DNA from 2 places in the Acidibrevibacterium sp. genome. Region 2 is predicted to be linked to the other one. Evidence: riboswitches for the same ligand, from Rfam matches in the RefSeq annotation. Region 2 holds a riboswitch; the other holds the start of a gene.
What was found. Region 2 has a riboswitch for cobalamin ahead of cobW (cobalamin biosynthesis protein CobW). Riboswitches for the same ligand answer to the same signal wherever they lie in the genome.

Region 1 (14,215 bases), on a different contig from region 2:
CAGCCATCGAGCGCCCGCCCGCGACGTTTACGCATCCCCGCTTTCCTCACCATTGTCAGCCTAGATCGCGGGCCACCGCGGGCGAGTGGAGGAGAGCGTTGATCTCCGCCGCGTAATCGAGCGAGGTATCGACCTCGAAATGCAGCCTCGGCGCGAATTTGAGGCGCATGGCGTTCGCAACCTGGGCGCGCAGAAAAGGCTGGACATGCGCCAGAGCCGGCAGCAGGGCGGCGCCATCGGCGCGGCCGAGGCGCGCGAAGAACACTCTCGCCTCTTTGAGATCAGGGGTGATGCGCACTTCGGTGATGGTGATCCGCGCGGCGGCGAGCTCGGGGTCGCGAAACTCGCCGCGCGCAAAAACCGCCGCGAGCACGTGGCGGATCTCTTCCGCCACCCGCAATTGCCGCGGGCTGGTTCCGGCGCGCTTCATGCCGCAACCAGCTCGGTCTCGAAGCATTCGACGATGTCGCCTTCGCGGAGATCATTGAATCCGGCAAAAGAAAGGCCGCATTCATAGCCGCGCGCGACCTCGCGGACATCGTCCTTGAAGCGCTTGAGCTGCGACAATTCGCCCTGATGGATGACGATGCCGTCGCGCAGCAGCCGCACGCCGGCGCCCCGCTTGACCACGCCCTCGGTGATCATGCAGCCGGCGACCTTGCCGACCTTGGTGATATCAAACACCTTGCGGATTTCGGCGTAGCCCAGGAATTTCTCGCGGGCTTTCGGCGCTGTTTTGCCGCGCACCAGCTTTTCGACGTCGTCGGCGACCTCGTAGATGATGCTGTAATAGCGGATATCGACGCCATCCCGCTGCGCGAGTTCGCGGGCCTGCGCGGTCGCGCGGACATTGAAGGCAACGACGACCGCCTCCGAGGCCTTGGCGAGCTGAATATCGCTTTCGGTGATCTGGCCGACGCCGGCATGAAGGACGCGAACCTTGACCTCCTCGCTGCCGAGCTTGCTGACGGTGACCGCCAGCGCCTCCGCCGAGCCTTGGACGTCGGCCTTGATCAGGACCGCGACCTCTTTCTGCTCGCCGGCCTGGATGCGCGCCAGCATCTGATCGAGGGTGCCGCGCCCGGCGGCAACGCCGGCGTTGACCCGCTCGCGCGCTTTGCGTTGGCGGAATTCGGAAATCTCGCGCGCCCGCGCTTCGTTCTCGACCGCGACCAGCGGCTCGCCAGCCCCGGGCACCCCGGCGAGACCGAGAATCTCGACCGGCGCGGACGGCAGCGCCTCGCGTAGCGGCTGACCGCGATCATCGAGCATCGCCCGCACCCGCCCCCATTCGGCCCCGGCGACGACGATATCGCCTTGCCGCAGCGTGCCTTTCTGGACGAGGACGGTCGCGACCGGGCCGCGCCCGCGATCGAGCCGGCTTTCGATGACCGTGCCTTCGGCGGCGCGCTGAGGATTGGCACGGAGATCGAGGATCTCGGCCTGCAGCAAAATGGCCTCCTCGAGCTTGTCGAGGCCGGTGCGCTTGAGCGCCGAGACCTCGACCTCCTGGGTATCGCCGCCCAATGATTCGACCACGATGTCGTGGCTGAGGAGATCGTTCCGGACCCGGTCTGGGTTGGCGCCGGGCTTGTCCATCTTGTTGATGGCGACGATGATCGGCGCGCCGGCGGCTTTCGCGTGACGGATCGCCTCGATGGTTTGCGGCATCACCCCGTCATCGGCGGCGACCACCAGGACGACGATATCGGTGACACTGGCGCCGCGCGCGCGCATCGCGGTGAACGCCTCGTGCCCGGGCGTGTCGATGAAGGTGATCCGCTCGCCCGAGCCAAGCCGCACCTGATAGGCGCCGATATGCTGGGTGATCCCCCCCGCTTCGCCGGCGGCGACATCGGTCGCGCGGAGCGCGTCAAGGAGTGAGGTCTTGCCGTGATCGACATGGCCCATGACGGTGACGACCGGCGGGCGCTTGATCATCGCCGCATCGTCGTCGCTGGCACCGGCGAGACCGATCTCGACATCCGAGTCAGAGACCCGCTTGGCGCGGTGCCCGAATTCCTGGACCACGAGTTCGGCGGTATCGGCGTCGATGGTCTGGGTGATGGTTGCCATCACCCCGAGCTTCATCAGCGTCTTGATCACCTCCGGCGCCCGCGCCGCCATCCGGTTGGCCAATTCCTGCACCGAAATGCTTTCCGGCAATACGACGTCGCGCACAACTTTCACCTGGTCCGAACGTAGCCGGTCGAGTTCCGCCTGCCGCCGTTCGCGGTCGCGCTGGCGGCGCATGGAGGCAAGCGAGCGCACGCGCTCATCCTCGTCTTCGAGCGCCGCCTGGACATCGATGCGGCTGCCGCGACGGCGATCCTCGGCGGTTTTCTTGACCGCCGGCACTTGCGGCTTGCGCGCCGGCGGGGCGCCGCCAGGACGGCGGGCAGGGCGGGCTTCCTCGTCGTCCTCGCCACGCGCGCCACGCAGACGCAGGGTCTCGGTCGGTGCCGCGGGCTTGCTCGCCGGCGCCGCCGCCGGCACGCGTGGCGCGGCGCGTGGCGCGGCTTCCTCGCCACTCGTGGCGGCGGCCGGCGCGGCCGCCGGCGCGGATGGGGCGGCGGCGCGACGGGCAGCCTCCGCCTCGGCGGCGCGGCGGGCGGCTTCCTCCTCGGCGGCGCGACGCGCTTCCTCCTCGGCGGCCCGGCGCGCTTCTTCCTCGCGCCGACGCGCTTCCTCGGCGGCGGAGAGAATGGAGATTTTTTCCTGCTCGCGGCGTTCGGCTTCGCGCCGCGCCGCTTCGCGCTGCTGTTCGACGAGGGCGCGCTGACGGGCGGCGAGTTCAGCCGCGGTCAAAGCCCGGCCGCTGCCGGCGACGCCGCTGCTCGCAGCCCGGCTCGCCGGCTCACTGCGGCCGGAAGCGCTCCCCGCGGCGGGCGCCGGCGAGGCGGCCGGATTAGCCACGGGGGCGGCGCTCCGCTTCTTGCGGACTTCGACCTGCACCACTTTCGAGCGGCCGTGGCTGAAACTCTGGCGCACAGAGCCGGCATCGACGGTGCGTCCGCCCTCGAGCCGTCCACTCGGCCGCAGCGAAAGCCGCCCCTTGCCGCTGTCCTGATCGTTACCTTCAGTCATTGACCCGTCCGTATCCCGTGCCCTGCCATCTGTCGCCCATTCCTGCGTCGCGCCCTCGCGCGCCATCCGGCGCCCGCCAAGCGACCTCGCGCCACCGCCGCGCATCAATGGACCGCTTGCGCTCAATCCTCAAGCCGCATCTCCCGATGACGCCACATCCCTGCCCTCGATTCCGGCGAGGCGCGTGGTATCGGCGGCGATCATGGCCGCGAGCCGCCCGGCAACGAGCGCCACATGCACGACCCGCTCACGGGCGAAAACGCGCCCCAGTTCCGCGCCAGAGAGCGGATCGACCACCGCGACCGTGCCTCTCGGCTTCATCGCCGCGAGAAACCGGGCCCGTTCTTCGGCGCTGCCATCATGCGCTGCGACGACGAGACCGGCGCGGCCGGAGAGCAGCCATTCCCGCGCTTTATCGAACCCGGCGACGGCTTGCCCAGCCCGCCGGGCGAGCCCGAGGGTTTCGCCGATCCGTGCTCGCAATCCGACAGCAATACTAGCGGCGAGATCCGAAGGCACGCTCACCGGCCGCTTCGCCGCATGCGCGAACACTCCCCGCTTCGCCGCAGCTTTTAACACATCCTGCCGGGCGCTCAACCACATTCCCCGCCCCGGCAGCCGGAGCGCGAGATCGGCGACGATCGCGCCCTCCGGTCCGACGACGAAGCGGATCATCGCCGCCTTCTCGGCGCGCGCGCGGGTGACCAAACACCGCCGCAGCGGCCCACGCTCGAGCGCATCGTCGGCATCGTCCTCTGCGCCATCCGCGCGGAACGCCTCGGGCGCGTCTTGCGGCGATCGCGGATCAGGTGTGCGCTCAGGCGTCTTTCTGTTCCTTCTCTTCGTCATCGGCGAACCAATGCGCCCGCGCGGTCATGATGATGGCGCTCGCCCAGGCGGTGGCGGTCTCGTCGTCCATCTCGCCTTTGCCGACGATTTCGAGCAATTCGTCAGCGGCGAGATCGGCGAGATCATCGAGCGTCTTCACGCCCTTTTCGCCGAGCGCGACCAGCATCGCCGGGGTCAGTTCGGCGATCGCCGCGACATCGTCGCTGACCCCAAGCGAGACCCGCTTTTCGTTGAGTTCGGCGTCGCGACGGGCGAGAAATGCCTCGGCGCGGCGGATCAGCTCGGCGGCGACGGCCTCATCGAACCCCTCGATCTCGGCCAATTCCTCGGGCGGCGAGAAAGCCAGTTCCTCGATGGTGTTGAACCCTTCCGCGACGAGGAGGCCAGCGATCACGTCATCGACATCGAGCGCTTCGACGAAAAGCCCGGTGCGGCGGCGGAATTCCTCCTGCCGGCGCTCGCTTTCCTCGGCTTCGGTGAGGATGTCGATGTCCCAGCGGGTGAGCTGGCTCGCGAGGCGGACATTTTGGCCGCGCCGGCCGATGGCGAGCGAGAGCTGGTCGTCGGGCACCACCACCTCGACGCGCCCGGCCTCCTCGTCGATCACCACCTTGGTCACCTCCGCCGGGGCGAGCGCATTGACGACGAAGGTCGCCGCCTGCGGGCTCCAGGGAATGATGTCGATCTTCTCGCCTTGCAGTTCCTGCACCACCGCCTGGACGCGCGAGCCGCGCATGCCGACGCACGCGCCAACCGGATCGATCGAGGAATCGCGTGAGATCACCGCCATTTTCGCGCGCGAGCCGGGATCACGCGCGACCGCCTTGATTTCGATGATGCCGTCATAAATCTCCGGCACTTCCTGGGCGAAGAGCTTGGCGAGGAAATTGGGATGGGTGCGCGAGAGAAAGATTTGTGGCCCGCGCGGCTCCTCGCGCACGTCATAGATATAGGCGCGCACGCGGTCGCCATTCCTGAAACTCTCGCGCGGGATCAGCTCATCGCGCCGCAGCAGCGCCTCGGCGCGGCCGAGATCGACCATGAGATTGCCGTATTCGGTGCGCTTGACAGTGCCGTTGATGATTTCGCCGACTCGATCCTTATATTCCTCATATTGGCGCTTGCGCTCGTATTCGCGCACACGTTGCACGATCACCTGTTTCGCGGTTTGCGCCGCGATGCGGCCGAAATCGATCGGAGGCAGCGGATCGACGAGATGCTCGCCGAGCTGGATATCGGGCTTGAACTTGCGCGCGATGGCAATCGGGATCTGGGTCTCCTCGTTCTCCACCGTCTCCACCGCCTCGGTCCAGCGCGAGAGATGCACCTCGCCGGTTTTCTTGTCGATGCGGGCGCGAATATCCTTTTCATGGCCATACTTGGCGCGGCCGGCCTTCTGGATGGCTTGTTCCATCGCCTCCAGCACCTCGTCGCGCTCGATCGATTTCTCGCGCGCGACGGCGTCGGCCACCAATAGCAATTCCGGGCGGGCGATCGCGGTATCCATGGCATGAGACCTTTCGATTGACGTTTCGGACGCGTTCATGGGCGGTTTCTTGTGATGGGATCAGTTGAGCGGTTTGTCGTTGAACGGCAGGGCGGCATCGGCGGCGAGCAGCGCTTCCGTCAGCACCAGCTTGGCGCGGCGGATTTCAGTGCGCGGCAGCGCGATTTCGCTGCCGTCCTCGAGGCGAAGGCGCGCCGTCGCGTGGTCGGCGCCAAGCACGATGCCGACGAAGCGCTTGCGCCCCTCCTGCGCCACCACCATCTCGACGCGGGCGAGGTGGCCGGCGAAGCGGTTCCAGTCCTTCGCGCGGGTCAGCGGCCGGTCGATCCCTGGGGAACTGACTTCTAGTGTCCAGGCGCCAGGCAGCGGATCCTCGACATCGAGCACGGCGCCGAGCGTGCGGCTCAGCGCTTCGCAATCTTCGATGCCAAAGCGCGCGCCATCGGCACGGTCGGCCATGATCTGCACCACCGGCCGCTCGCGCCCGGTCACCGCAACGCGCACTAGCTCATAGCCGAGGGCTTCCAGCGTCGGCGTGATGCGCGCGGCGAGCTTGGCTTCGAGGCCGGTATGATGCGGGCGATCCTCGTCCAAAACAAATCCATCCAAAACAAAAAAGGCGGCCCGCGAAGGCCACCCCCCGTAACATCGCGGAGAATGTGTATGGCCCGCACATAGCGCCCCCCGCCGGGTTTCGCAAGGGGATCAGGGGCGGGGTCAATGAAATAGACTTTCGCCATGCGCGGGGTTCGCGGGCGTCGTCCCTGCGGCGTGCGTGCTGATCCACCCGGGCGGGGTGCTTTGGTTGGATGCCGAACCGCAAAGGGACTGGATATTGGCGATATCCGTCGTGTCGAGGGTTCTGTTGGTCGATCCCAGATTGGCGAACATCACGGAATTCCTGTCAGCGCTGTCCGCGAGCCCCAGAGCATGGCCCAATTCATGCAAAGCCGCCTGATATAATTGCACGTTTTCGCCTTTGTAGGTCATCTCTTCCTCGCGATAGGAAAAAATCGGATCCTGGGAAGGATTTTCCAGCCGAATGATCACCCCCGGCTGAATCGATCCGTTGCTTGCCGCAAGGAACGTCGTACCGATGACACCGCTGCTCTGTGTGTCGAAATTGCCCCATCCGATTCTGATATCCGCTCCCGGGGAATCGGAAACCTGTTCGAACTTGAGACCGCTGACGGAAGCCTATGTCTTTATCGCTTGCTCGATCGCCGTTTGGTATTCCGTTTGCCCATAGCCGCTGAACGGGGCGGCCGGGCTTCCCGGACTGTCAGCGAAACTCCAGGTGATGACGGGAAGGGTCCATTTCGCGCCTTCGAAGGGAGGGGGGCGGTTGCCTGGCCTTTCGCGGCGGCGAGATTCTGCTCCATGTTCGTCCACCCAGCATCCGCGGCGGCCGCCGCCTCCGCGAGACCGGCGGCGAGATTCGATTGGGCGACGACGTTCTGAGGGTTGGGCGCCGATCGCACGGTCCCGAGGAATGAGAAGACGACGTTGACCACGTTGCCGACGGCGGAGGCACCATCTGACAGCAGACTTCCGATCGCGCCCGCGACCGCGCCGCCCCAGGCGGCCGCATCGGGCACCACGCTGCCCGCGGCGCCGGCGGCGCTCGAGCCGCCGCCCGAGGTCGAGATGCCCGTTGTAAATACGGGCTGCGTCGGCGGAGGCAGGGAGGACACGCCATCGGTCGGATTGCCTACGATGCCGCCGGACGAGGAATAATAGGTCGCGCTTTGCGGCACCCCATTCGCAAAGGGAATATAAACATAACTCCAGTTCGCCGCGCTCGTGTTCGGGAAAAGGATTTCGTCGACGAGTTGATTATTGACAATATTTTGCACTGCTTCGTTGGATATGCCATAGAGCCTGACTCGAATTTTAAATCTGACCGGCTTTCGGCCTTGCCAGTCTTCGCATGAGAAGGAAAGCCAAGGCCAATTGCAACCACGCGAGAGCGGATTCGATAGTTGCCTCGAAGTCTTTTGACAGACGGCGCGAGCGATTGATGCAGCCGAGCGTCCGCTCGACGACCCATCGTTTCGGCAGCACGACAAATCCTTTCACCGCTTTATTGGTTCGCTTGACGACGGTGATGGAAATACGGCTCGCCTCGAAGGCTGCGCGCTGGGCTTCATCACCCTGATAACCCCCGTCGAGGAAGGACATTTTCACCCACGGGCTCTTGCGATGCACGGCTTTCAGCAGCGGCGCGAGAGCGTCGCGGTCCTGCACGTCGGCGGTCGTGATCTGGCATTCGATGGGCAGACCGATCGTGTCGACGGCGAGATGGCGCTTGCGGCCCTTGACCTTCTTGCCCGCATCGAAACCACGAGGGCCGCCGGCTTCCGTCGTCTTGACCGACTGGCTGTCGACGACAACCGCCGTCGGCGCGGCTTGACGGCCTTCCGCCTCGCGGGCGTCCATCACCAGAACGCTGATGATTTGCGCCCACAAGCCGCTGTCGCGCCATGCGTAGAAGCGGTTTTGCACGGTCGTGAACGGCGGAAAATCCTTTGGCAGATATCGCCACGGGCATCCGCAGCGGATCAAATAAAACAAAGCGTTGAGAATGACCTGGGCATCCGTCGGCTTGCGTCCGCGCCGGGCAGCAGCGGCGCGATCAGCGCCAACTCGGCCTCCGACATATCGCTTGAATAGCGCGCCCGAATGACTTCATACTTCGCCCGATCGGCCTCCTTCCAAGGCATCGCGAATCTCCCAAAGTTGTCGCAAACCAAGGGAATCAAAGGCCGCGAGGCCGGTCAACCAATTTTAGGTCAGGCTCTGAGAGAATCGCAGCCACTGAAATCACGCAACCCGCTGCTGCCACCCAGCGATCAGCGGAAACGCGAATGCCGCCCGATTAAGTGCCAACCCATTGATGCAACTTACAAAAATTTGTTGCGGATTGATTCCGGGTCAGCCTCTCAATGATTTGCTAAGAATTTTCCGCCACTCTCGCCGCCATGCGAGCGTGGATCTGGGTGTTGGGGCTCATGGTAAGTGCGCTTTTGGCGCCGGCGGCGCGCGCCGACATGCTGGCGCCGATGCTGCGGCCCTTGATCGCGCCGGCGCTCGGCCTCCTCTGCCGGCAAGCGGTTGACGCGGCGGAGCGCACCCACGCCATCCCACCGCATCTTCTGAGCGCCATCGCCCTTGTGGAAAGCGGCCGCAAGGATGCCGAAACCGGCAGCTTCGCGCCCTGGCCATGGACGGTGAACGCCGAGGGCGAAGGGCATTTCTACGCGAGCAAAGCCGAGGCCATCGCCGCCGTCCGCGCGTTGCAGGCGCGCGGCGTCACCTCGGTCGATGTCGGCTGCCTGCAAGTCAATTTGATGCATCACCCGCATGCCTTCGTGAGCCTTGATCAGGCCTTCGATCCCAACGCCAATGCCGATTATGCCGCGCAATTCCTGACCCAGCTCCACGCCCAGACCGGGGATTGGGCGCGCGCCGCAGCGCAATATCACTCCATGACACCCGAACTCGCCTTCGCCTATCAACGCAAGGTGATGGCGGCCTGGACCAGCGAGCAGCAGGGCCTGCCGGTGCAGCCTGCCAACTTGCTGCTCGCCGCCTCCGATGGCGCGGCGATGCGCCCGGTCGGTGGCCTGCGCGGCGCCCTGCCGAGACTGCAGATGAGCCATGCGCCGCCACCCCATATCATCCCGATGGCCGCACCTGGCAGCGGCGGCGGCGGGGTCATCGCGCGCGGCATGGCGGCCGCCAGCGCCTCGGCCCCGGCCAGGCTCGGCGCTATCCCCGGCCGCGGCCTCGACGCCTATCGCGCCCACCCCGTCGCCATCGCCAGTTCCGTCAAGACCGCCTCGCCCTGACCGCCGGCAATTGGTGGCGAAAGCGTTGTCATCGGCTCCTAATCCGGCTTGACGGCGGTCGGCGCCGAGCGCCTCGCCAAATAACATTTTCGGCCATGTCGGGTTGACTCTTGCCAAACGGGGTTGACCCCGGTGTCATGCTCCGGAAACATTGGGCGTGCCATGAGCTATAAATCGCCGCGGCGACCACAGTTTTTTTATACCACCGCGCCGCTGCCCTGCCCGTATGTGGCCGGGCGGACGGAGCGGAAACTGGTCACGGAAATCACCGGCCCCGACGCCGAGGCCCTCCATGACCGGCTCTCGCGCGCCGGCTTCCGGCGCAGTCATAATATCGCCTATGCGCCGGCCTGCCCGGGCTGTCAGGCCTGCATTGCGATCCGCATCCATGCCGCGGCATTCCGCGAGGGGCGGCAAGCGAGGCGGATCTGGCGGGCGAATGCCGCGACCGAGGGGTTCGAGGTGCCGGCGCGCGCCACCGCCGAGCAATTTCACCTCTTTCAGCGTTATCAGCAGCACCGCCATGGCGACGGCGACATGGCGACGATGAGTTTTTACGATTACCGCGCGATGGTCGAGGACACCCCGATCGAGACCTTCATCGTCGAATTTCGTGACCCCGATGACCGGCTTATCGCTGCCTGCCTGACCGACCGGCTGAGCGACGGCTTGTCCGCGGTCTATAGTTTTTTTGCGCCTGATCTCGCCCGCCGCTCACTCGGCACGCTGATGGTGTTGTGGCTTGTCGAGCGGGCGCGGGATTTGGATCTGCCCTATGTCTATCTCGGCTACTGGGTGCCAGAGAGCCGGAAAATGGCCTATAAGGCGAAATTCGCGCCGAGCGAGGTGCTCATCGGCGGCGTTTGGCGGCCGCTCAGCCACGAACACGATACGCCCATCACCGAGGCACGTAGCCTCGCCGCGCATGACCCTGGCGTGCCGGCCGATAACGGCCCTTCCTTACCTCTCGCCGTGCGACTGCGGCCAGAAAACGCCGGTTAGAAACACCGGTTAGATCGCTCGACAAATTTCTTTTTTGAGAAATTCGGCCGTTCGAAGCGGCTTGAGAGCTTTGACCCCTTAACAAATGATTAATTTTTAGTTGACGGAGTCATTTTTTAAGTTAGTATTTACCTTGTGTGTTGCGTGAGTTTGGCTGACGCTCGGTGCCTCCCACGCTTTGCGCATGATCAGCCCCGGCTGAGGTTGGTGCTGGTTCGATCACGTCGCGGTCAGACGCCGTCGCCTCGAGGAACACAGAAGGAGTGAAGCCGTGAGCGGAAGCAATGTCGAAATTGTCAATGGCGGTTCCGTAGGCACGCTCTCCACTTCGGAGATCTATGCCGTCATCGCGGTGCAGCAGGAGGGAACCCTCGACATCACTTCGGGGGCGACCATCACCGTCGCCAATCTGTCCGTCCAGCAAGGCGGGTTTTCGACCGGTTCGCCACCCACCTATTACTCTCCGGGCACGATCGTCGTCGATAGCAGCGTTCTCGACAATACTGGCACCGCTATCGTCGGGGGCGTGATCGAAGTCGAAAACGGCGGTTCGGCCAGTTTGAACCTCGCCTCCCCGACTTCGACCATCAACGGCGTCGCCGCGACCCCCGGCACCATCGACATCGTCGGGGCGAGTTCGGTCAATCTCGCCTACGCCCAGGGCGTCACCGCCTTCGGCGGCCTGTTCGATTATGCGACCCCCGGCGGCACCGCGACCCCCGGTGGCACCGCGACCGTCAACGACATCATCGCCAATCTCGGCACCTTCGCCGATTTCACCGGCGGCGACACGATCGACCTTACCGGCTACGCGCAAGGTGCGACCTTCGCCGTTACCCCGCTTTCTTCCAGCCCAACATTTGGCGCGGCGGAGTCTAGCATCCCGTCCTTGGGCAATATCTACAACCTGACTGACACGATCGGCGGCACCACCTCCACCATCGCGACGATCAACGCCATCGATGGCGCAACACCGGTCTTCAACGCCTCGAACGACAGCGTCACCGCCTGCTACGCCGCCGGGACACGAATCCTCACCGTGCGCGGCGAAGTGGCGGTGGAGGAATTGCGGGTCGGCGATCTCGTCGTGACCTTCGCCGGTGGTGGCGCGCCGCTCAAGCCGGTGCGCTGGATCGGCTATCGCCATGTCGATCTCACCACCCACCCGAGCCCCGAGCAGGTGCGCCCGGTGCGGCTCGCCGCCGGCACCCTCGCCCCCGGTCTGCCGCATCGCGATCTCGTGCTCTCGCCCGGCCATGCCATCTGCATCGACGACCATCTGATCGATGTCGAGCGGCTCTTGAACGGCGTCACCGTAACCCAGGATATGGCGGCGACCAGCGTCACCTACTACCACATCGAACTCGACCAGCATGATCTCGTGCTCGCCGAGGGGGTGTTCTCCGAAACCTATCTCGACACCGGCAATCGTGGGCAATTCGCCAATGCCGGCAATGTCGTGGCGCTCCATCCCGATTTCTTGCCGCAGCAAGACAAATCGGTCGGCGCCTGCCGGCCATGGCTCACCGGCGGGCCGCGTCTTGCCGCGATCCGCGCCCGGCTGATCGGGGTGATCGAGGCGGACGGGTATCGCCTGACCGAAGCGCCCGATCTTCACCTCACCGCCGGGGGCTGGCGGGGCGAGCCCGAAACTGTCGGGGCGACGCATTTCCGCTTCACCCTGCCCCGCCTCGCCGGCGACCTCCATCTGTGCTCGCGCGTCTGGATGCCGGGCGGGCTTTCGGCCGATAGCGAGGATATGCGTCGGCTCGGCGTGCGGGTGCGGCGCTTGGTCGCGATCGGCCCCGCCGGAAGCCGTGAGATCGCGCTTGACGATCCCGCGCTCGGCACCGGTTTTTATCCTCTGGAACGGCATGGCGAGGATTCCTGGCGCTGGACCAACGGCGAGGCCGTGATCCCGGCGCGCTTGCTCGGCGATGCGACACGGTTCGAGGTCGTGCTTGCCGGCACCGGGTCGTATTGGGAAGCGCCGGCGGAGGATGCGCCGGCGGAGGACACCGTGCGGCTGTCCGCCTAAGCGGACAAGGAAACCGGCTGACGCGCAGATTGACGAGACGGAAACAGCGCGCTTATCCTCCGTGTGATGGTTCCCCGGGAGGGGATGAAAAGGGAACGCGGTGCGGAGCCCCCTAAGCCGCGGCTGCCCCCGCAACTGTAAGCGGTGAGTCGGCCACCGATAGGCCACTGGGAAACCGCCCGTAACAATGGGACGGGATCCCGGGAAGGTGGTGGTCGGCATTTGAGCCGTGAGCCAGGAGACCTGCCATCATTGACGTCAACGGTGCCGCAGGGGGCGGGGATTCCCTCTGTTTCTCGCACCGAAGACAGGCGACGTCATCGAAAGAGGTCTCATGTCTTCCCATCCGTCTGAAACACTGACCGCGCCCCCTGTGCCATCGCTCCGCCGGCCGATCATTGGCATCTATACCGTGCTGCTCGGCGTCAACCTCGCGGTTTGGGCGTGGGCGCTGATGCTGTTCCGCCACCAGCCAGTGCTGCTCGGCACAGCATTTCTCGCCTATGGCTTCGGGCTCCGTCATGCCGTCGACGCCGATCATATCGCGGCGATCGACAACGTCACCCGCAAGCTGATGCAGGAGGGCAAGCGGCCGGTCAGTGTCGGGTTTTTCTTCGCGCTCGGCCATTCCAGCGTCGTTCTGCTCGCCGCAGCCGCCATCGCCGGCACCGCGAAGGCGCTGGCGTCACAGATGAACCTTGCAAAAAGCGTCGGCGGCGTGGTCGGCACGCTGGTTTCGGCGCTATTTCTGTTCGCGATCGCGGCGATGAATTTTGTCATTCTGATCGCGGTCTGGCGGACATTCCAAGCGGTGCGGCGCGGCGCCCCGTTTCAGGAGCAGGATTTAGACCTCCTGCTCAACAGCCGCGGCCTGCTCGCCCGCTTCTTCCGCCCGCTCTTTCGGCTGATCAGCAAGGGCTGGCACATGTTTCCGCTCGGCTTTCTGTTCGGCCTCGGCTTCGATACCGCAACCGAGGTGGCGCTGCTCGGTATTTCGGCAACCGAAGCCGCCAAGGGCCTCTCGATCTGGTCGATCATGGTGTTTCCGGCTTTGTTCACGGCCGGCATGTCGCTGATCGACACCACCGATGGCGTCCTGATGCTGGGCGCCTATAATTGGGCCTTCGTCAAGCCGATGCGCAAGCTCTATTATAACCTCACCATCACCTTGGTTTCGGTCGTGGTCGCGGTCGCGATCGGCGGGATCGAGGCGCTGGGCCTGATCGGTGACCAGCTCGGCCTCGGCGGCTGGTTCTGGGATGGTATCGGCGCGCTCAACGACAATTTCGGCAGCCTCGGCTTCATCATCATCGGCATCTTCATCGCCGCCTGGATCGTCTCCTTGGTGATCTATCGCTACCAGGGGTTCGACGACATCGACGTCGCTGCCGGGCAGAGGTAAAACCGAAACGAGAAACAGTGTCGAAGACAAGCGAAATGGCTTTTCCCATGCCGGACGAAAATCGTTTCCAGAACCCGTTGCCGGGTGTGCCAAACATCGAAAATCCGTTTTTTGACCAGATCTTCGATGATCTCGCGCCGGCGCACGACGTTTTGCGGATCGCCCGCGATCTGCGCCAGCGCGGCTTCGCGGTGATCGATTTGCCCGACCCGGACATCATGGCGCGAGCGGAGCGAATCAAACATGATCTCGCGCCACAGTTCGATCGCGAAGGCTGGCTGAACGGCTCCGCCCCCTCCCAGCGTATCCAGGATGCCTGGAAGAAACACCAAGATGTCCGCGCCATCGCCTGCAACCAAAAAATCCTTGATCTGCTCGCCGCACTCTATGGGCGGGCCGCATTTCCGTTTCAAACGCTCAATTTCTTCATCGGCTCGCAGCAGCGCGCCCACAGCGACAGCCTGCATTTCAGCTCCGAT
Region 2 (14,215 bases):
GAACCGCTCCAGCCAGTGGATGGTGTAATCCCCGGCGAGGAAATCTTTGTCGCGCACGATGCGTTGATGCAGCGGGATCGTCGTTTTGATGCCATCGATGACGAATTCATCGAGCGCGCGGGCCAAGCGAGCAACCGCTTCCCGCCGGCTCGGGGCATGGACGATCAGCTTGGCGACCAGGCTGTCATAATAAGGCGGCACCACATAGCCGGCATAAAGCGCCGAATCGACCCGCACGCCAGGCCCACCGGGGGGATGAAAGACGTTGACGCGCCCCGGGGTTGGTGAAAACGTCAGCGGATCCTCGGCATTGATCCGGCATTCGATGGCGTGGCCAGAAAAGCTTATATCGGCCTGGGTGTAGCCGAGCGTCTCGCCGGCGGCGAGGCGGATCTGTTCCTGCACGAGATCGATTTCGGCGATCAGCTCACTGACCGGGTGCTCGACCTGAAGCCGCGTGTTCATTTCGATGAACGCGAACTGGCCGTCCTGGTAGAGGAATTCGAGCGTGCCGGCATTGCGATAGCCGAGTTCGGCGAGCGCTGCCGTCACCCGCGCGCCGAGGGCGTCGCGCGCGGCGGCGTCGAGCGCCGGCGAGCCGGCCTCTTCGAGCAGCTTCTGATGGCGGCGCTGGAGGCTGCAATCGCGCTCGCCGAAATGGACGACGTGACCATGTCCGTCGGCCAGCACCTGCAATTCGATGTGGCGCGGGCGGTCGAGATATTTTTCGAGATAGACCTGGTCGTTGCCGAAGGCGCTGGCCGCCTCGGTGCGCGCAACCCGCCATGCCTCCTCGAGGTCGGCGGCACTCGCCGCGACCTTCATGCCGCGCCCGCCACCGCCGGCGGCGGCCTTGATCAGCACCGGATAGCCGATCCGCCCGGCCACAGCGCGGGCCTCGTCCAGGGTCGCGACGGCGCCATCCGAACCCGGCACCAGCGGCACGCCGAGCCCGGCCATCGCGGTCTTGGCGGCGATCTTGTCGCCCATCATGCGGATATGCGCCGGGCTTGGTCCGATGAAGGTAAGGCCATGCGCCTCCACCATCTCGGCGAAGCGCGCATTTTCCGAGAGAAAGCCATAGCCGGGATGGATCGCATCCGCCCCGGTAATGGCGGCGGCGGAAAGAATGGCGGGGATGTTGAGATAGCTCTCGCGGGCGCTCGGCGGGCCGATGCAGACACTCTCATCAGCGAGCCGGACATGCATCGCGGTCGCGTCCGCCGTCGAGTGGATGGCAACCGTCGGGATGCCGAGTTCACGGCAGGCGCGCTGGATGCGGAGCGCGATCTCGCCACGATTGGCGATTAGGATTTTCTGGAAGAAGGCCATCTCAAGCGAGGATCAAAAGCGGCTCGCCGAATTCCACCGGCGCCCCAGCGGCAACGAGAATGCGGCTCACCGTCCCCGCTTTCGGCGCCTTGATCTGGTTGAAGGTCTTCATCGCCTCGATCAGGAGAAGGGTCTGCCCGGCCTCGACCGCTTGGCCGACCGTGACGAAATTCGGCGCCCCAGGCTCGGGCGCGAGATAGGCGACGCCGACCATCGGGCTCAGAACGGCGCCGGGATGCTTGGCCGGATCGTCCGGGAGCGCGGCTGGCGCGTCGCCCGCGGCTGGAATCGCGGGCACGGCGCCGGCCGGCGCCGCGGCGGCCGACATCATGAGCGGCGCCGGCGTGCGCTTGATGCGGATGCGCCGGTCCTGCTCGGCGATCTCGATCTCGGTCAAGCCGGTTTCGCCAAGGATTGCGGCAAGCAGGCGGATCGCCGCGGGATCGAAGGGCAACTCACTCATGCCGCCTCCTCTTGCAGCAGTTCGGCGATCGCCTGCAACGCCAGCGCATAGCCGCGTGCGCCAAGACCGCAAATCATCCCCTGCACCGCTTCAGAGGTGAAACTGTGGCGGCGGAAAGGCTCGCGGCGATGGATATTGGTCAGATGCACCTCGATGATCGGGCACTCGAGGGTAAGCAACGCATCCATCAGCGCGATCGAGGTATGGCCATAGCCGGCCGGGTTGATGATTACCCCGGCGGCGCGCTCACGGCATTCCTGGACCCAGGAAATCAGCTCGCCCTCGCTATTGGTTTGGCGAAAATCTATCGCGAGATCAAGCGCCTCGGCGATCTCGGCGCAAAGCGCTTCGACATCGCCGAGGGTCGCCGCGCCATACAGCGCCGGCTCGCGGGTGCCGAGTAGATTGAGATTGGGGCCGTTGAGCACGGCGATCAGAGGGCGTGTCATGCCGGTGCAGTAGCATGAACCGCCGCCCCGCTCCACCCATCGGCGATGAAATGATGTGTGAAAGGCGCATATTTCCCCTTGCGCCGCAGGGGGGAGGGGTCTATGTGCCGCTTCTACGCAGCAACGCACGTGCCTCTAACCTTAGTGGTTACGCAACGACGTCAAGCGTTCTGGCAATCGTCTGGTCGCTGGTTCGTTCGACCGTTTCGCAACTCCGCCCGTCGTCTCGCTACAGACGGGCGCCTGTTTTTCCGGGGAGGCACGGTGCTATGACGCCGAAGATCGCCCGCTATTTGTCTGAGGTTCAGCCGGCATCGCCGTGCCTGGTGGTCGACGTCGATCGCGTCGAGGAGAATTACCGCGCGTTGCGCGCGGCTCTCCCGCTCGCGCGCATCTATTATGCCGTCAAGGCCAATCCGGCGGCGCCGATTCTCGAGCGCCTGGTGCGGCTTGAGAGCGCGTTCGACGCCGCGAGCTTCGAGGAGGTCGCCGCCTGTCTCGCCGCCGGCGCGCGCCCCGAGGCGATCAGCTTCGGCAACACCATCAAGAAGGCGAGCGCGATTGCCGCCGCGCATCACGCCGGCATCTCGCTTTTTGCCTTCGATTCCGCCGAGGAGCTGGAAAAAATCGCCCGCCACGCGCCGGGAAGCCGGGTCTATTGCCGCATCCTGGTCGCCAATGACGGGGCGGATTGGCCGCTTTCGCGCAAATTTGGCACCAGCGTCGAACAGGCTCGCGCCTTGATGCTGCGCGCCGGCGAGATCGGGCTCGACCCTTACGGGCTTTCCTTTCACGTCGGCAGCCAGCAAAAGCATGGCGCCGCCTATGAGGCGGCGATCGGCCAGGTCGCGATGCTGTTCACCGATCTCACCGAGCGCGGGGTCAATCTCCGCCTGCTCAATCTCGGTGGCGGCTTCCCGGTCCGCTATCGCGACGAGGTGCCGGACATCGATCACTTTGCCCACGCCATCACCCGGGCGCTGACCCGGCATTTCGGCAATGCCATTCCCGATATCGCGATCGAGCCCGGGCGCTTCGTGGTTGGCGATGCCGGCGCGGTGCGAAGCGAGGTGGTGCTGGTCAGCCGGCGCGACCCGGAGAGCGATCTCCGCTGGGTCTATCTCGATATCGGGCGCTTCGGCGGCCTCGCCGAAACCGAGGGCGAGGCGATCCGCTATGCCATCACAACGCCGCATGACGGCGGCGCGACCGGCCCGGTCGCGATCGCCGGGCCGACCTGCGACGGCGCCGACATTCTCTATGAAAAAGCCGACTACCGCCTGCCGTTGGCGCTCGCCAGCGGCGACGCCGTCACCCTGCTCGCGACCGGCGCCTATGTCAGCACCTATGCCAGCCAAGGCTTCAACGGCTTCGCGCCCTTGGCCGAACATTATATCTGAATATCTGACGTTCGCGACATCCCGACATGGGGGGAGGTGCCCACCCCCGGCGGGGGCGCTTGTGTGTCCAAATTAGTTATATCGTATAGTTATATTATATCATGATTTTGTCATAAAATTGTCTTCACAATGATCACGAAACGGTGATCTCAGACGATTAGGGTTCGCGCGCTTTCCCCACCAGCGACGCGGACCCCGTGATGTTGATGATCTCTTTGTCGAGGCGCCCCTCGCGGCGCCTCTCCTTTGCCCTCGCCACCGCGCTTGCCACCATCCCCGCTGCCGTCAGCTTCGCCCCGTTCGCGGCGCGCGCGCAGCAGGCGAGCGATGACGGCTTGGATGCGGTCGAGAAGCAAATCCAGGATCTGCAAAAGCAATTGCAGCAACTGAAAAAACAGCTCGCCGCCGAGGCCAAGGCGAAAGCGGCGGAGGCCGCTAAGCTGAAGGCTGCGGAAAACGCCGCCCCGAGCAACGCCGCTATCGCGCCCGGGGGCGGGCCGGGCACCGCCGCGGCGATGGGGCTTGCCACCGCCCCGCTCGCCGCCGGCGCGCTTCAGGCGCAAGGTGGGGCGCCGCCGCCGCTGGTGCCGCAGCAAGTACCGCCCAATATCGCGCCGCCGGCGGCCGGCGGCACCAACGTCAACTTGACGCCGCCGCAGGCTTTCTCCGATCAGGTGCCGATCACCACGGTGCCGCCGCCGCCGGGCTCGGATTCGCTCTCGTCGGCGAGCCCGGCGATCCTCACCCAGATGGCGCCAGGGTATTCGCTACGAGTCGGCGGCCTCGCGCTGACGCTCGGCGGCTATGTCGAAGCGCCGCTCATCTACCGCGACCATGCGGAAACCACCGGCATCAATTCAGGGTTCGGCACCGCCATTCCGCTGCCCAACAACCCGGAATATTATATGTCGGAAATACGGGGTGATGCGCGTCAGAGCCGCTGGGCGGCACTCGCGCAGGGCAATATCTCGGATTCGATTTCGGTCGCCGCCTATCTCGAGGGCGACTTCCTTTCCGCACCGCCCACCGCCAACGCGATCCAGAGCAATTCCTACACGCCGCGCTGGCGCCTCTATTATGCGCAGGTCGACGATTCCGACCTCGGACTCCATGCGGCGTTTGGCGAGATTTGGTCGCTCGTGGTGCCGTTCAAAGTGGGGATGGTGCCGCGTCAGGAACTGATCCCGATCGATCCTGAGGCGCAATACGTGGTCGGCTTCCAATGGAACCGGAATTTCGGTCTCCGTTTGGTCAAGAGTTTCGACGATAACATCTTCAATGTCGGTCTCGCCATCGAAAGCCCCGAGACGGTCTATGCGCTCGGGCCGAATGGGGTCGGGGCGCCGGGAACCACCAGCTATTACTTCCCAGGTGGGCCCACGTTATATTCAGGCACCAGCTACACCAACGAGTTGACGCCCGATGCCGTGCTCAAGGTCACCGCCGATCCGGGCTTTGGCGGGCATTACGAGGTCTATGGCGTAGCGCGTTCCGCTCAGACCCGCACCACGCTCGGCGACGGCGGGCAGAACCACGTGGTTGGGATGGGCGGCATCGGCGGCACCGCGCTCTATTCCCTCTTCGACCAGAAGCTCGACCTATACACCACGGAGTCGTGGGGGTACGGGATGGGGCGCTATACCTCCTCCGGCTTGCCTGACGCGACGATCGGCCCCAACGGCGCCGCCAAGCCGTTGCCGGCGGCGACGTTCCTGCTCGGCGCCATCGGCCATCCCACCGATGCGATCGATATCTACTCTTATCTCGGCCGCGAGCAGGTCTCAGCGGAGAGCTTCAATGCCAACGGCAAAGCCTATGGCTATGGCAACCCGCTTTATTCCAATGCCGGCTGTGACATTCAACTCGGCGCGCCGTGCGTTGCCAATTTCTCCTCGTCCACCGAAGTCACCGTCGGCGCCTGGTGGCGTTTCCTCGAGGGCAACAATGTCGGCGTCTTCCTTGTCGGCCCGCAATATGAATATATCCGCCGCGGTGATTTTCGCGGCATTGGCGGCGCGCCGACCGTCAACGAGCAGATGTATATCCTGAGCTTCCGCTATTACCCCTTCCAGTAGCCGGCGGTTGCGGTCGTCGGGGGTGGCGGCGTTGCGTTTGTCCCCCCGGCGGCCTATGGCCTGGGCATGGCAACGAAACGACTCCGCCCCGGCCTGCTCTGATGCGCATTCTGTTCATCTCGGCCAACCGCATCGGCGATGCGGTGATCACCACCAATGTGCTAGACTACCTTATTCGCACCTATCCCGAGGCGCGGATCACCGTGGTTTGCGGCGGGGTCGCGGCCGGGGTGTTCGAGCGCATGCCCAATCGCGAACGCACCCTCGTTCTCGACAAGCGCCGCTATGATCTGCATTGGCTCGCGCTGTGGCGCGGCGTTGTCGGGACGCGCTGGGATCTGGTGGTCGATTTCCGGCGCTCGCTGATTTCCTATCTGGTGTGGACGCGAAAGCGCGCCCTCAAGCCGCGGCGCTCGTTGGGGCGCAAGCACGAGCAATTTGCCGCGGCTCTCGGGATCCGCCCGGCGCCGCTTCCTGTGGTTTGGGTAAACGACGCCGATCGCGCCCACGCCGCGGCATTTTTGCCCGGCGATCGCCCAGTGATCGGCTTTGGCCCGACCGCGAATTGGCCGCCGAAAGCCTGGCCGGCGGCGCATTTCGCAGCGCTCTTTCAGCGTCTCGCCGCCGAGCGTCTGCCGGGCGCGGCGGCGGCGGTTTTCGCCGGGCCGGGCGAGGCGGAGCGGGCGATGGCGGCGCCGCTGCTGGCGCTTCTGCCCGAGGCGATCGATCTCCGTGGCCAGCTCAGCCTGCCCGAGGCCGCCGCCTGCTTGCAGCGCTGTGCCCTTTATGTCGGCAATGATAGCGGCCTCATGCATCTCGCCGCCGCCGCCGGGGTGCCGACGGTCGGGCTGTGCGCCGCAACCCGCGATCGCGCCGCCGAAATGGCCCCGGCCGGTCGCTTCGCCGATTGGGCGCTCGGGGAGTCGGAAGACATGAGCGCGCTCAGCGTCGAGACCGCTTTCGCGACCGCGCTTCGGCTGATGGCGGACGCGGCGACGGCGTGACTGGGCAGCGCCGTAGGCACTGCCCAGCGGACAAACGTTTTTTGGTTCTTTTTTTCAAAAAAGAACATTTCTCCTCATTTCCGCGAGCGCCGCGAGCAGGCGGGGGAAAGCCGCGCCGGGCAGGCCGAAGCGGAGCCAACGCGGATGGGCGGGAAAGCGGCGGACCAGGATGCCGGCGGCGCCGAGGTGCGCGAACACCGAAGCCGCGTCTTCGCTTTCGACCAGGCGAAACAGCGCGGTGCCGCCACGCGGGGCGAGACCGGCGGCGGCGAGCGCGGTATCGAGTCGGGTGGCATCCTCGGTGAGCCGCGCCGCCATCGCCGAGCGCCAGGCGGCATCGGTGAGCATCGCGGTCCCGATCGTGATCGCCGCACCGCTGACCGGCCAGGGGCCGAGCGCGGCGCGGAGCCGCGATGCGAGGTCCGCCGGCGCGAGCGCGAAGCCGAGCCGGAGCCCGGCGAGCCCGCTCGCCTTGCCGAACGAGCGCAGCACGATGACGCCGCGCGCGGGCAACCGCGGCACCACGGAAACCCCGTCCGGCGCGAAATCTGCGAAGGCTTCGTCCACCACGAGAAGGCCGCCGCGTGCCGCCAGGGGTGCTGCGAGAGCGCTGAGGTCGGCGGCGGTGATCACCCGCCCGTCAGGGTTGTTGGGATTGCAGAGCACCACGATCTCTGCCGCCTCTGCCTCCGCGAGGGTTGCGACCTCGCGCACGCGATGCCCGGCGTGGCGCCAGGCGAACGCGTGCTCGGCATAGGTCGGCGTGAGCACCGCGACCTCCGCCCGGGGGAGAAGCAGCGGCAACAGCCCGATCAGCGCTTGTGAGCCCGGGGCTGCGACCGCTTCGCCCGCCGCCAAGCCATAGGTCCGCGCCGCCGCCGCTTCCAACGCCGCCAGGGCTTCGGGCTCGGGAAGCCGGGTGAGATGCGTCTCGGGAAGCGCCGGCGCCGGGTAAGGATAGGGGTTGATCCCGGTCGAGAGATCGAGGATCGGCGTCGGCGCATCGGGAAACAGCCGGCGAAACGCGCCGAGCCGCCCGCCATGAACGGGCGGTGCCTCTTGGCCGCTCATCGCCGCCCCGCCATGAATGCCCCGCGATGCGCGCTCATCTCACCCTCCTCGCCGCCGGCCTGATCTTTGATGCCGTGTTCGGCTATCCGGCTTGGCTTTACCGCCGCATCGGCCATCCCGTCACCTGGCTTGGCGCGCTGATCGCAACGCTCGAGCGGCGTTGCAACCGCGCGACCCTCGGCCCCGCGCGGCGCCGGGCGCTGGGGGTAATGGCGCTGACGCTGGTGCTGCTCGCCGCCACCCTGCCGGCGATCGGGGTGGAGGTGCTCTGTCATCGCCTGCTGCCCGGCATCATGGGTGATCTCGTGCTCGGCGTGATCGCCTCTTCGTTGTTGGCGGCGCGCAGTCTCCATGACCATGTTCGTGCGGTTGCCGAAGCGCTTGCGCGCGGCGGCCTCGCCGGCGGGCGGGCGGCGGTTGGCGCAATCGTCGGGCGCGACCCCGCGGCGCTGGACGAAGCCGGTGTCCTCCGCGCCGCGATCGAGAGTCTCGCCGAGAATTTTTCCGATGCCGTCATCGCGCCCGCCTTCTGGGGCGCGCTGTTCGGCCTTCCGGGCCTTGCGCTTTACAAAGCCGCGAACACCGCCGACAGCATGATCGGCCATCGCACCGCGCGTTTTGCCGATTTCGGTTTTGCCGCGGCCCGCTTCGATGACCTGATCAATCTCCCGGCGGCGCGGCTTGCGGCCCTCTTGCTCGCGCTCGCGGCGCCGCGGCGTCTGCCGGCGGCGCTGCGGGCGGCGTTGCATGATGCGCGGCATCATCGCTCGCCCAATGCCGGCTGGCCGGAGGCGGCGATGGCGGGCGCGCTCGGGCTCCGCCTCGCCGGGCCACGCGTTTATGAGGGCATCGCCGTGTTCGACGCTTGGATGGGCGATGGGCGGGCTGAGGCGAATGCGCGCGATCTCGCCCGCGCGCTCGCGCTCTATCGCCGTGCCGTCGCGCTCACCCTCGCTCTCGTGCTGGTTTTCGCCGTCATCGCGCGAGGCTGAGGAGGGCCGCGAGATCGATATGGCGGGCGAGATGATCGGCCAGGGCATCGAGCGTCGTCTCGATCAGGTGGTCGAACGAGAGCAGCCGTGACGCGGCGCCAAAACGCGCGAGCCAGCCGGCGCGGGCCGCATCATCGGCGAACATCCCGTGCAGGTAGGTGCCGAAAACCCGGCGATCGAGGGAGGCCGCCCCCTCTGCGCGGCCATCGGCGAGGCGATGCAGAGAATGGGCGAGGGCGGGGCCGAAACTCTCGCCGAGATGCATCTCATAGCCGCGCACCGGGGTTTGATCGAGGAGATTGACGCCGGCCACTTCTGCGAGACGTTTTGCCGGCCCGAGAACGGTACGGAACGCGAGCAGGCCGAGACCGGGCGAGTGGCCGGCCTCGCCTTCAATCCCGTCAGGATCTGCGATGTCCTCGCCGAGCATTTGAAACCCGCCGCAAATCCCGATCAGCGCGCCGCCCTGGCGATGATGGGCGAGAAGATCGATGTCCCACCCTTCGGCGCGCAACGCCGCGAGATCGGCCCGTGTCGCTTTCGAGCCGGGGAGAAGAATGACATCAGCAGGCGGCAACGGCGCGCCGCGCGGCGCGAGTGTCAGCGCGATGTCGGGCTCGGCAAAAAGTGGGTCGAGATCGTCGAAATTCGCGATATGGGGCAAAAGCGGCACCACGAGGCGAAGCCGCCCCGCGCGGGCAACGCTCGGGGCGAGATCGGCGGCATCTTCCGCCGGCAGATGGCGCGCTTGCGCAAAAAACGGCACGAGGCCGAGCGCTGCCCAGCCGGTGCGGGCGGCGATGAACTCCATGCCATCAGCGAACAGCGCGGCATCGCCGCGCATCCGGTTGATGATGAACCCCTTGATCAGCGCTTCATCTTCCGCCGCGAGCACGGTTTTGGTGCCGATCACGCTCGCGATCACGCCGCCGCGGTCGATATCGCCGATCAGTACCACGGGCAGCCCGGCGGCGCGCGCAAATCCCATATTGGCGATGTCGTTTTCGCGGAGATTGACCTCAGCGGCACTGCCTGCGCCTTCGACCAGAACCAGATCATGCGCCGCGCCGAGTTCGGCGAAGCTTTCGAGAATGGCAGGCAAAAACGCGTGCTTTTTCACCTGCCAGGCGCGCGCCGGCGCCGCCCCGACCACGTGGCCGCGCAACACGATCTGCGCCCCGATCTCGCTTTGCGGCTTGAGCAGCACCGGGTTCATATGCACGCTCGGTGCGATCCCCGCGGCCCGCGCCTGCAGCGCCTGCGCCCGCCCGATCTCGCCGCCCTCCGGTGTCACCGCGGCATTGTTCGACATGTTCTGCGGCTTGAACGGCGCGACACGGAGCCCGCGCCGCGCAAACGCACGACAAAGCCCGGCAACGATCAGCGACTTGCCGACACTCGAGCCGGTGCCTTGGAACATCAGCGCGCGCGCTGTCATGAAAGATCTTCTTTTTCTGAAGAAAAAGAAGCAAAAAGACTTTTGTCCCGTTTCCTCAGAGCGGCCAGTGCCGCAGGCACTGGCCAACGGGGAAAAGTTTTTTGGTTCTTTTTTTCAAAAAAGAACAGATTCTTCCTCAAACTCATGGAACTCTTAAAACTCGATCCCCTGCTGCGCGCGCACGCCGGCGGCGAAATGATGTTTCGTGAGTGTCATTTCCGTCACCAGGTCGGCCGCCGCGCAGAGTTCCGGCTTGGCGTTGCGCCCGGTGATGACGATGTGCTGCATGGGTGGCCGCGCCGCGATCGCTGCGAGAACCTGATCGAGCGCGAGATAATCATAGCGAAGGGCGATGTTGAGTTCGTCGAGGATGACGAGCGCGATGTCTTCGCGGGCAAGCAGGCGGGTGCTCACCGCCCAGGCGTGCGCGCAGGCGGCGATGTCGCGGGCGCGGTCCTGGGTTTCCCAGGTGAAGCCTTCGCCAAGCGTGTGCCATTCCATGAGATCATCGAAACGTGCCAGCGCCGCGCGCTCGCCGCTCTGCCAGGCGCCTTTGATGAATTGCACGACGCCGACCCGCCGCTGATGGCCGAGCATGCGCAGAGCGAGGCCGAAGGCCGCGGTCGATTTGCCCTTGCCTCGCCCGGTATGGACGATGAGGAGGCCTTTCTCGATGGTTTTCGCCGCAACCTCGACGTCCTGAACCGCCTTGCGTTTGGCCATGCGGGCGCGGTGGCGGGCGTTTTCGGGCGGCTCAGCAGTCTCATTCATGGGCGTTTCACCTCGATCGGATAGCCGGCGACCATCATCAGCACCCGATCGGCGCGGGCCGCAAGTCTTTGATTGAGCGCGCCGGCCTCGTCACGGAACCGCCGCGCGAGCGCATTATCGGGCACGATGCCGAGCCCAACCTCGTTCGCGACGAGCGCGATCGGCGCGGGATGGGCGAAAAGCGCCTCCTCGAGCGCCGCCGCCGCGAGCGCGATATCGTTGCCGGCGAGCATCAGATTGGAAAGCCAGAGCGTCAGGCAATCGACCAAAGTCGGGAGCGGCGCCGCATCGCTGATCGCCGCGGCGAGCGCGATCGGCGCCTCGATCGTTCGCCAGCGTGGCCCGCGCCGAGCGCGGTGGGAGGCGATCCGCGCCGCCATTTCGGCGTCCCCGGCTTCGGCGGTCGCGATATAGGCGAGCGGGCCGGGATGGCGCGCGATCAGGCGCTCGCCCTCGGCGCTTTTCCCTGAGCGCGCACCGCCGAGAATGAGGGTCATCCGCGCCATCGCCGCCCAACCTCCCGCATTGACTTCCGAACCCGCCCGCCCATAAAACCACAGCGATGGTTCTTCCGCGAGGGAGATGAAAAGGGAACGCGGTGCCGGGCGCATGGGGCGCCCCAAAGCCGCGGCTGCCCCCGCAACTGTGAGCGGAAAGCCTCTGTCCAAACGCCACTGGGATTTCCGGGAAGGCGGGCGGGGGCGACGGATCCGCGAGCCAGGAGACCTGCCATCACCCTTGATCGCGCCACCAGGCGGGGTGCCCTGGCGGCGACGGCGCGTTGCGCCGCTTCCGTTGCCGCGATGGCGGCTGCGGGCGATGCCGTGCCCCGGAGAGTGCCGCATGCGATCTGCCAATGTCACCAATTCGGGGTCGGGCAAAATCCCCGCGACCATCATCACCGGCTTTCTCGGCGCCGGCAAAACCACTTTGGTGCGTCACACGCTCGAACAGGCTGGCGGGCGGCGCATCGCGATCATCGTCAATGAATTCGGAGAACTTGGCATCGACGGGGACTTGCTGAAAAGCTGTGGCATTCCCGGCTGCGCCGAGGACAGCATCGTCGAACTCGCCAATGGCTGCCTGTGCTGCACGGTCGCCGAGGATTTTCTGCCGACCATGGCCGCCCTCCTCGATCGCGCCGAGCCGCCCGAGCATATCCTGATCGAAACCTCGGGCCTCGCGCTTCCGAAACCGCTGATCAAGGCGTTCAACTGGCCAGACGTGCGCGCACGCACGACGGTCGATGGCGTGATCGCGGTGCTCGATGCCGCGGCGGTGGCGGCGGGGCGGTTCGCCGACGATCCGGCGGCACTCGCCGCTCAACGCGCCGCCGATCCGGCGCTCGATCACGACAACCCGCTCGCCGAGGTGTTTGAGGACCAGATCAACGCCGCCGATCTCGTGCTCCTCAATAAAGCCGATCTCCTCGATCCCTTGGCGCTCGCGGCCTTGGCCGCTGACATTTCGAAGAAAATTCCACGCGCGGTGAAAATTCTCAGCATCACGCAGGGAAAAATCGATCCCGGCATTCTGCTCGGGCTCGCCGCCCAGGCCGAGGACGATCTCGCGGCGCGCCCGTCCCATCACGATGCTGTCGATGGCGCGCATGAACATGATGATTTCGAGAGTTTCGTCCTCGATCTTCCCGAAACGGCTGAGCCGGAGCCCCTGATCACGCGGCTTCGCCTGCTCGCTGAGCAGCACGACATTCTCCGCGTCAAGGGATTTCTCGCGCCGCCCGATAAGGCGTTGCGCTGCGTGATCCAAGGCGTCGGGGCGCGGTTTCAGCATTATTTCGATCGCCCATGGCGCGCCGATGAGCCGCGCCGGGCGCGCCTCGTGGTGATTGGCGAGCGTGGTCTCGATCGCGCCGCGATCAGCGCCGCACTGACGCACTGAGCCGATGCATCTCCTGGTTCGCGAGACGCGCGCGCTCGATGAAGACGAAGCGGCGATCGATCTCGGCCAGAGTCCGGCCGACATGGTATTTCTCTCGTTTGCCGCAAGCGATCTCGCCGCCGCCGCACGCGCTTGGGCACGGTTGCGGGCGGGATGGCAGGAGGCGGCGGCGCCGCGCCTTCGCCTTGCCAATCTGCGACAACTCCGGCATCCGATGTCGGTCGATCTCTATCTTGAAAACGTTGCGGCAAACGCGCGAGTCATCATCGTTCGCTTGCTCGGCGGCCTCGATTACTGGCGCTATGGGGTGGAGGAACTCGCCGCCCTCTGCCGCGCGCGTGGGATCGCGCTCGCGCTGCTCGCCGGCGATCAGCGCGAGGATGCGGAACTCGCGGCTCTTTCCACTGTGACGGCGGCGGCGCTTGCGCGGCTCGATCGCTTCTTTCGCGAAGGCGGCGTTGACAACGTTGCCGGCGCTCTCGCGCTCGCCGCCCATCTCGGTGGTTTCTGCGAGGATAGCGGCGCGCCGGTCGTCGCGATGCCGTCTTGCGGCGAATACGCTCTGATCACGCCGGACGTCACGCGGCAAAGTGCTTGGGCAGAGGCGGCGATCGTCTTTTACCGCGCCCATCTTCTCGCCGGTGATATCGCGCCGATCGAGGCTTTGGCCGCGGCGCTGGCGCGCGCCGGCGTTGCCGCGCGGCTGCTCTTTGTCGATTCGTTGAAGGAGGCGACGGCAAGGGCGTTTATCGCCGAAACCCTTGCCGCGACGCGTCCTGGAATCGTGCTCGCGGCGACCGGGTTTGCCGCGCGCGGCGAGGATGGAACACCCTCGCCGCTGGAAGCGGCGGAAGCGCCGATTTTGCAACTCGTGCTTGCTGGCGGATCACGCGAGGATTGGGAAAAATCGCAGCGTGGCCTCGCACCCGCCGATCTTGCAATGCAGGTGGTGTTGCCCGAGCTCGATGGCCGCCTGCTCGCCGGTGCGATCTCTTTCAAAGCGCCGGCAAGCCCCGCCAGCGATTGCGAATTCGTGCCCGAGCAGCACGCGCCCGATCCCGGCGGGATCAACCGCGCCGCGGACCTTGCAATCGGCTGGCTGCGGCTTGCCGCGACACCGCCCGCCGAGCGGCGGCTTGCGATCGTGCTTGCCGATTATCCGACCCTCGTTGGTGGGCGCGCGCATGCTGTCGGGCTCGATACTTTGGGCAGTCTCGCTGAAATATGCGATCTCCTTGGCGCCGGCGGCTACACCATTGCACCCTTCGCGCGCGAAGCCTTGGCGGGATCGCTGTGTGACGCCGAGCCGACGCCTATC

Region 1: another riboswitch for cobalamin. It lies ahead of ACP5M5_RS10100 (HoxN/HupN/NixA family nickel/cobalt transporter); the one in region 2 lies ahead of cobW (cobalamin biosynthesis protein CobW).

Annotation. Positions count from the first base shown of each region.
Region 1 is NZ_JBMFWJ010000031.1:2,794-17,008, reverse strand. It holds gene truB (tRNA pseudouridine(55) synthase TruB) at 1-35, opposite strand, end outside; gene rbfA (30S ribosome-binding factor RbfA) at 56-430, opposite strand; gene infB (translation initiation factor IF-2) at 427-3,087, opposite strand; gene ACP5M5_RS10145 (RNA-binding protein) at 3,217-3,936, opposite strand; gene nusA (transcription termination factor NusA) at 3,905-5,443, opposite strand; gene rimP (ribosome maturation factor RimP) at 5,504-6,037, opposite strand; partial or broken gene ACP5M5_RS10130 (matrixin family metalloprotease) at 6,161-6,625, opposite strand; gene ACP5M5_RS10125 (hypothetical protein) at 6,649-7,299, opposite strand; partial or broken gene ACP5M5_RS10120 (IS5 family transposase) at 7,337-8,166, opposite strand; gene ACP5M5_RS10115 (lytic transglycosylase domain-containing protein) at 8,455-9,294, shown strand; gene ACP5M5_RS10110 (arginyltransferase) at 9,457-10,296, shown strand; gene ACP5M5_RS10105 (Hint domain-containing protein) at 10,568-12,334, shown strand; cobalamin riboswitch at 12,385-12,599, shown strand; gene ACP5M5_RS10100 (HoxN/HupN/NixA family nickel/cobalt transporter) at 12,669-13,736, shown strand; gene ACP5M5_RS10095 (phytanoyl-CoA dioxygenase family protein) at 13,784-14,215, shown strand, end outside.
Region 2 is NZ_JBMFWJ010000004.1:17,414-31,628, forward strand. It holds gene accC (acetyl-CoA carboxylase biotin carboxylase subunit) at 1-1,332, opposite strand, end outside; gene ACP5M5_RS02490 (acetyl-CoA carboxylase biotin carboxyl carrier protein) at 1,334-1,795, opposite strand; gene aroQ (type II 3-dehydroquinate dehydratase) at 1,792-2,244, opposite strand; gene ACP5M5_RS02500 (type III PLP-dependent enzyme) at 2,514-3,644, shown strand; gene ACP5M5_RS02505 (hypothetical protein) at 3,845-5,719, shown strand; gene ACP5M5_RS02510 (glycosyltransferase family 9 protein) at 5,821-6,723, shown strand; gene cobD (threonine-phosphate decarboxylase CobD) at 6,778-7,794, opposite strand; gene cbiB (adenosylcobinamide-phosphate synthase CbiB) at 7,821-8,786, shown strand; gene ACP5M5_RS02525 (cobyric acid synthase) at 8,770-10,224, opposite strand; gene cobO (cob(I)yrinic acid a,c-diamide adenosyltransferase) at 10,378-10,995, opposite strand; gene cobU (bifunctional adenosylcobinamide kinase/adenosylcobinamide-phosphate guanylyltransferase) at 10,992-11,501, opposite strand; cobalamin riboswitch at 11,542-11,743, shown strand; gene cobW (cobalamin biosynthesis protein CobW) at 11,839-12,897, shown strand; gene cobN (cobaltochelatase subunit CobN) at 12,902-14,215, shown strand, end outside.